2 linked regions of the Tistrella bauzanensis genome follow. The main gene of each other region encodes a partner of the protein of the gene in region 2 in a complex. Links are inferred from orthologs where the notes say so. Each region holds a gene or a part of one and is shown on either strand. Other genes may lie near its edges.

Region 1 (3,285 bases), on a different replicon or contig from region 2:
CCTGCAACAGCCGCGCCTTCAGTGTGACCACCGGTCGCATCGGGTTCGGCCGCCCCGGCACGGGATTTGCGCCATAAAGCGCCAGTCCGGGGCGGCCAAGATCGAAGCCCCAGCCCGGCCCCAGAAACAGGCCGCTGGAATTGACGAGGCTGAGCCGCCCCCGGCCGACGATCGCCGCCGCCGCCCTGAACCGGTCGCGCTGCACCCGGTTCAGCGGGTGATCCGGCTGATCGGCGCAGGCGAGGTGGCTCATGGTCAGCCGGATGTCGACACCGTCGAGCACCGACGGATCATCGATCAGTCGGGTCAGGTCGTGCTCGTCGAAGCCCAGCCGGTTCATGCCGGTGTCGATGTGCAGCGCTGCTGGCAGCGGATGTCCCGCCATCGCCCCCTGACAGGTCCAGCAGGCGAGGTCGGCGGGGCTGTTCAGCACCGGCCGCAGATCGAAGGCCAGGGCATCGGCCACCTCGCCGGCGGTGATGCCGTTCAGGACATAAACCGGCGTGGTATGGCCGGCCGCGGTCAGTGCATGGCGCACCGCAGCCCCTTCGGTCAGATGGGCCACGAACAGTGCCGGCGCCCCGGCTGCCGCCAGCGCCGGCGCCAATCCGGCGGCGCCCAGCCCATAGCCATCGGCCTTGATCACCCCGCCGACGACGGCTGCCGGATTGTGTTGCCGCATCAATCCGGTCAGCAGCGCATGATTGGCGGCAACCGCGTCCAGATCGATCTCGATCCAGGCCGGGGGCGGCGCCGACGGCATGGCTGGCGGTGCGGAACGGGAAGGATCCGCGGAACTGGAAGGAGAGGTGGGCACCGTCGGGTTATTCCTCCGGGGCGTTGGCGGCAAGCAGCGCCGCATGGTCGCGATCCAGATTGCCGAAGCGGGTGGTATTGAGGTCGAAATGCAGGCGCACCGTGCCGATCGGTCCATGGCGTTGTTTGGCCACGATCACTTCGGCGACACTGCGCGATATCTCGAACCGGCTCTGCCAGTGGCTGTAGCGCTCGGCGAACTTGTCGGGCTTCTCGTCCGGGCGCTGTTTGGGCTCGGCACGGGCCAGATAGTATTCTTCGCGGAATACGAACATCACCACGTCGGCGTCCTGCTCGATCGATCCGCTTTCACGCAGATCCGATAGCTGGGGGCGCTTGTCCTCGCGCTGTTCCACGGCGCGCGACAACTGCGACAGCGCGATCACCGGCACGTTCAGTTCCTTGGCCACCGCCTTCAGGCCCTGGGTGATCTCGGACACCTCCTGCACGCGATTGTCGGTGGCACGCACCGCCCGCATGAGCTGAAGATAATCGACCACGATCATCGACAGGCCGTGCTGGCGCTTCAGCCGCCGGGCGCGGGCCCGCATGGCGGGCACGGTGATTGCCGGGGTGTCGTCGATGAACAGCGGGATCCGCGACAGATCGCGGGCCGCCATCACCACCCGTTCGAAGTCCTCGGCGCTCATGGTGCCGCGGCGCAGCCGGTCGGACGGCACGCCGGCGGCGCCGGCCAGCAGGCGGGCCGCCAGCTGTTCCGACGACATTTCCAGCGAGAAGAATCCGACCACGGCGCCGTCCACGCCCTTGGCACGCCCGGCGGTGTCGGGTTCGGCGCGATAGGCGCGGGCGGCGTTGAAGGCGATTGTGGTGGCAAGCGCGGTCTTGCCCATCGATGGGCGTCCCGCCAGGATCAGCAGATCCGATGGCTGCAACCCGCCCATCAGGTTGTCGAGGTCGATCAGATCGGTGGCGACACCCACCAGATTGCCGTCGCGCTTGTAGGCGGCTTCGATCTGGTCGAGCGCCACGCCCAGCGCGCGATCGAACGACACGAACCCGCCCTCGATCTCGCCCTGTTCGGCCAGGGTGTACAGGCGGTGCTCGGCATGCTCGATCTGCTCGATCGCCCGGCGTTCGGCCTGCCCGTCATAGGCTTCGTTGACCACATCCTCGCCGATGTCGATCAACGCCCGGCGCAGGGCGAAGTCGTGGATGATCTTGGCGTAGTCCTCGACATTGATGATCGAGATCGCGGAACCCACCAGACGGGCCAGATAAGACGCACCGCCGACCGCGTTCAGGGCCGGGTCGCTGTCGAAGAGTGGCTTGAGGGTGGCGGGGTTGGCGATCTGGCCGCGTTCCATGAACCGCAGGATCTGGCCATAGATCCGCTGATGGACCGGCTCGTGGAAATGCTCCGGCCTGAGGAAGCTGCTGACCCTGTGGGTGGCTTCATTGTTGATCAGCAGCGCGCCCAGCAGCGCCTGTTCGACCTCGGCATTGTTGGGGCGGTGACGTGCCGGCAGCGCGGCGCCGGCAGCCGGCAGCATGCCGCCGGCGGTCGGGCCGCGACCATCGTCAGAACCGGCAGGGGCGGGCAGGCCGGCGGCGTCGAGATCGGTATCGGTCATGGGCCTCGGGAATTCGTGCAGGATGAGGAAGGCTCCGTCAGGCCGGCGCGCCCCGGCGCCGGCCTGACGGAGGCGATCATGCACTGCCCGTGGCAGGGATTAAAGGGGCAAGACATCGACGGTCGGGGCCGCCGCCGCATCCCCGTCAGGCCACATGCATCTCCCGTCGCCGTTCGCGCGCGGCCCATTCCCGTTCGACATCGGTGATGTAATCGCGGGTCAGCGGCACGGCGTCCTGCCGTCGGGCCAGTTGAACCTGGAACACCGCCTGCCCCCAATGGCGGAAGGATGCCTCGGAGCCGGCCAGATAGAACTCCCACATCCGGCAGAAGCGCTCGTCGTAGAGGGCCTTGACCTTGTCGCGTTCCACAATGAACCGCTGATACCAGTGGCGCAGGGTCTCGGCATAGTGCAGCCGCAGGATCTCGACATCGGTCACGACCAGCCCGGCACGCTCGATCGCCGGCATCATTTCGGACAGCGCCGGAACATAGCCGCCAGGGAAGATGTATTTCCGGATCCAGGCATTGGTGGTTCCGGGGCCATCGGTGCGTCCGATGGTGTGGACGACGGCCACCCCGTCATCGGTCAGCAGGTCGAAGACCTTACGGAAGTATTCGTCATAGTGCTTCAATCCGACATGTTCGAACATGCCGACCGAGACGATACGATCGAAGCGGTCGTTGAGGTCGCGATAGTCAGTCAGCCGGAAGTCGGCTTTCGCCGCGAGGCCGGCCTGTTCGGCGCGCGATCTTGCGACCTTGTGCTGTTCTTCCGACAGGGTCACGCCAACCACATCGACATCGGCATGCCCCGACAGATACAGGCCTAGTCCGCCCCAGCCGCAGCCGATGTCGAGAACCCGTTGGCCCGG
Region 2 (3,248 bases):
CTGCGGCAGCGGTATCGGCGCGTGCAAAGACGCCCGGCGTGTGGGCGCCGGATCGACCGGACGGACCATACGCAAAGCCCCGGTGTGGGTCAAGCCGCGAGCCGGCTGCATCATGGCAACCCTCCCCAGCGGTCAGCAGGCATTGAATACCAGCCCGGTGCAACGCAATATGAAAGCTTGTCGCCTGACCCGACCTGCGTTGAGTCATGCCCGTAAATGACCCGCAGTTCCGACCCCGTACCATTTCGACCCGCACCGTCGCCGCCGATGCGTGCCTTCAAGGGATCGACACCATGATACGTGCGCGCCTCAAGGATGCGCTCAAACAGACGGAAGCCCAGGGTCGCGATGACGAACTCGCCGTATTGCGGCTGATCCGGACCGCGATCCGCGATCGCGATGCGGCCGCCCATCTGAAGGGGCGCAACGGCATCGACGACAACGAAATCCTCGACATGCTCCGCACCATGCTGCGCCAGCGCGACGAGAGCATCCGCGCCTATGAGCAGAGCGGCCGCATCGAACTGGTCGAGCAGGAACTGCACGAGCAGGACGTGATCCGTGGCTTTCTGCCGCCGCAGATGTCGGACGATGAAATCGATGCCGCCGTGCGCGCCACGGTCGCCGCCTGCTGTGCCAAGGGCCTGAAGGATATGGGCCGGACGCTGGATGCCCTGCGGTCGGCCTATGGGCCGGAAATGGATCTCTCCTCTGCCAGCGCCAAGGTCAAGCGGATGCTGCGCGGGTGCTGATGCCGCATGGCCGCCACGGAGCATTGATCTGAGATGGCCCTGCCTCCGGGATTCCTGGAAGAACTGCGCACACGCATCCGTCTGTCGGATGTCGTCGGCCGGCGGGTCCGGCTGGTCCGGCGCGGCCGTGAGCACACCGGTCTGTGCCCGTTCCACAACGAGAAGACCCCGAGCTTCACCGTCAGCGATGACAAGGGCTTCTATTACTGCTTCGGCTGCGGCGCCAAGGGCGACGCGATCGATTTCGAGATGAAGCTGGGCGGGTTCGATTTCCGCGAGACCGTCGAGCGGCTGGCCGGCGAGGCGGGGCTGGCGGTTCCGGCCGAGGATCCCGATGCCAGGCGGAAGGCTGAGCGGCGCGAAGGCCTGGTCGATGTCATCGAGGAGGCCTGCCGCTGGTTCGAAAGCCGGCTGGGAACCGACGAGGCGGCACCGGCGCGCGACTATCTCCGCCGGCGCGGTTTCGGCCCGGAGAGCTGGCAGCGGTTCCGCTTCGGCTATGCCCCCGACCGGCGCGACATGCTGATCCGCACATTCGAGCAGCGCGGCGTCAAGCTGCCGCAGTTGCTGGAGGCCGGCCTTGCCCGCCAGCGCGAGGACCGCTCCGCCTTCGATTATTTCCGCGGCCGCCTGATCATCCCGATCGCCGATCGCCGGGGCCGGATCATCGCCTTCGGTGGTCGGGTGCTGGGCGATGGCGAACCGAAATACCTGAACAGCCCCGACACGCCGCTGTTCGAAAAAGGCCGTGTGCTCTATGGCTGGCCGGTCGCGCGAGAGGCGGCGCGGCGGGCCGGCACGGTGCTGGTTGCCGAAGGCTATCTGGATGTGGCGGCGCTGGTGATGGCCGGCCGGCCGCATGCGGTGGCACCGCTTGGCACGGCCCTGACCGAGATGCAGATCGAGGAATTGTGGCGGATGGCGCCTGAGCCGATCCTGTGTCTGGATGGCGACAGTGCCGGTATCCGGGCGGCCCGGCGCGCGGCCGAACGGGCGCTGCCATTGCTGCGACCGGGGTTGAGCCTGCGCTTCGCGCGTCTGCCAGGTGGCCATGACCCCGACAGCCTGATCCGGACGGAAGGGGTTGCCGCCTTCGATCGGGCGATCGCCCAGCCGCAGCCGATGGTGGATCTGTTGTGGCAGTCGATGCTGGAAAGCCACACCACCGATACGCCGGAACGCATGGCGTCGCTGGAAGCCGATCTGATGACGCTGGCCGATACGATCCGCGAACCCCTGGTGCGGGATCTCTATCGCCGGGATTTCCGCGACCGGGTCTGGCAGTTGCGCCGCAACCGTCGCAGTGCGCCGGGCGGGCCGCAACAACCGGGGCAGTCGGGCTATGGCCAGGGGGCGGGCTTCGGCAAGGGTGGCGGCTATGCCAAGGGCCGCGGCGGCAAGCCGCCCAAGCCCGGCGATCTGACCGACGATCCGTCGCCGATCGCGGCACCAGCTCTGGGCACCGGCCGCGACGGTCAGGCGACGCGGCGGGAAGCGGCGCTGCTGGCAGGCGTTCTGCTGCATCCGCAATTGCTTGACGTGGTCGAGAACGAGGTGGCAAATCTGCCGATCGCGACCCCGTCACTTGACATGTTGCGTGCGGCAATCGTAGATACGCACGCATCGGAGTCCGGGCTTGACAGTGATCGGCTGCGAGACCATCTGAGACTTCGAGGGTTTGCGGACCTGGTTGAACGGCTGATGGCACCGGCGCATACGGGCCGGGTGCCCTTCTTCACACCGGGCGCTGCATTCGACAGGGTTCTGGCCGGATGGCGCAATGTGCTGGCCGTACATCGGCACGCGCAGCTGGTCGACGAATTGAAAGCCGCAGAGCGGGAGCTTGTCGAGAGCATGACGGAAGAGGCATTGCAACGCTTCGTCGCGCTCAAGAGGCTCGTTGACGAGAACGAACGGGCGCTGGCGGCCTTCGACCAGAGCGACGGTTTCGACCTTTGACGGTCGGGGCAGGTTCGGCGATGACGCGGGGCGTCGTCGCCGCAGTGGCAGGTATTGCCGCTGCGGGGGCGGCGCCTCACGGCCGTTGAAGGACGGAGCATCGACCGTTGAACAAGCATCGGAATCAAGGCGCAGCGTGCGTTTCTGAGCGGGGGAACGACGAATAATGGCGAAAAAAGCGACCACGGCTGTTGAAGCCGGCGAAGGGCGGGATGACGCGCCCGATGGACCGCTGGTCGATTCGCTGGAAGTCACCGTCAAGAAGATGGTGGCCCGCGCCAAGGAGCGCGGCTACATCTCCTATGACGAACTGAACAAGGCGTTGCCCCAGGATCAGCTTTCGTCCGAGCAGATCGAAGACGTGATGGCCATGCTTTCTGAGATGGGCATCAACGTCGTCGAGAACGAGGAAGAAGGCGAGGAACTGGGCGAGAACCAGGCGCGCGGCGAGGACGAGGAAGAAGAAGGCTTCGGCGCTTCCCACGCGACCTCGGTGGAAGAAGAGGAACTGGGCCGCACCGACGACCCCGTGCGGAT

The links.
Region 1: the proteins of dnaG (region 2) and IEW15_RS17095 are in contact, whole or in part, in a crystal structure (PDB 2R6A), measured with the Geobacillus stearothermophilus proteins. The link is inferred for Tistrella bauzanensis from one-to-one orthologs. Residues at the interface, in WP_049624496.1 of Geobacillus stearothermophilus: Lys456, Leu457, Leu458, Pro459, Ala460, Asn463, Ala464, Leu467, Leu535, Leu536, Ile537, Ala538, Gln544, Glu545, Asp548, Tyr549, His552; in WP_033016901.1 of Geobacillus stearothermophilus: Ser13, Glu15, Ala16, Gln18, Glu91, Leu92, Asp94, Ala95, Val96, Pro97, Thr98, Ala99, Ala100, Asn101, Tyr104, Tyr105, Ile108.

The regions. Positions count from the first base shown.
Region 1 is NZ_BMDZ01000045.1:13,630-16,914, forward strand. What follows is about bases 119-3,086. They hold IEW15_RS17095 (replicative DNA helicase), read right to left. Parts: upstream 2,412-3,086; coding sequence 825-2,411; downstream 119-824. Other genes in these bases: alr (alanine racemase), read right to left, coding at 119-763; IEW15_RS17100 (SAM-dependent methyltransferase), read right to left, coding at 2,557-3,086. Outside these bases: more of alr, read right to left, coding at 1-118; more of IEW15_RS17100, read right to left, coding at 3,087-3,285. UniProt on the Escherichia coli protein: The main replicative DNA helicase, it participates in initiation and elongation during chromosome replication. Travels ahead of the DNA replisome, separating dsDNA into templates for DNA synthesis.
Region 2 is NZ_BMDZ01000001.1:238,438-241,685, forward strand. What follows is about bases 318-3,248. They hold dnaG (DNA primase), read left to right. Parts: upstream 318-785; coding sequence 786-2,711; downstream 2,712-3,248. Other genes in these bases: IEW15_RS01015 (GatB/YqeY domain-containing protein), read left to right, coding at 318-752; rpoD (RNA polymerase sigma factor RpoD), read left to right, coding at 2,878-3,248. Also shown: more of IEW15_RS01015, read left to right, coding at 294-317. UniProt on the Escherichia coli protein: RNA polymerase that catalyzes the synthesis of short RNA molecules used as primers for DNA polymerase during DNA replication.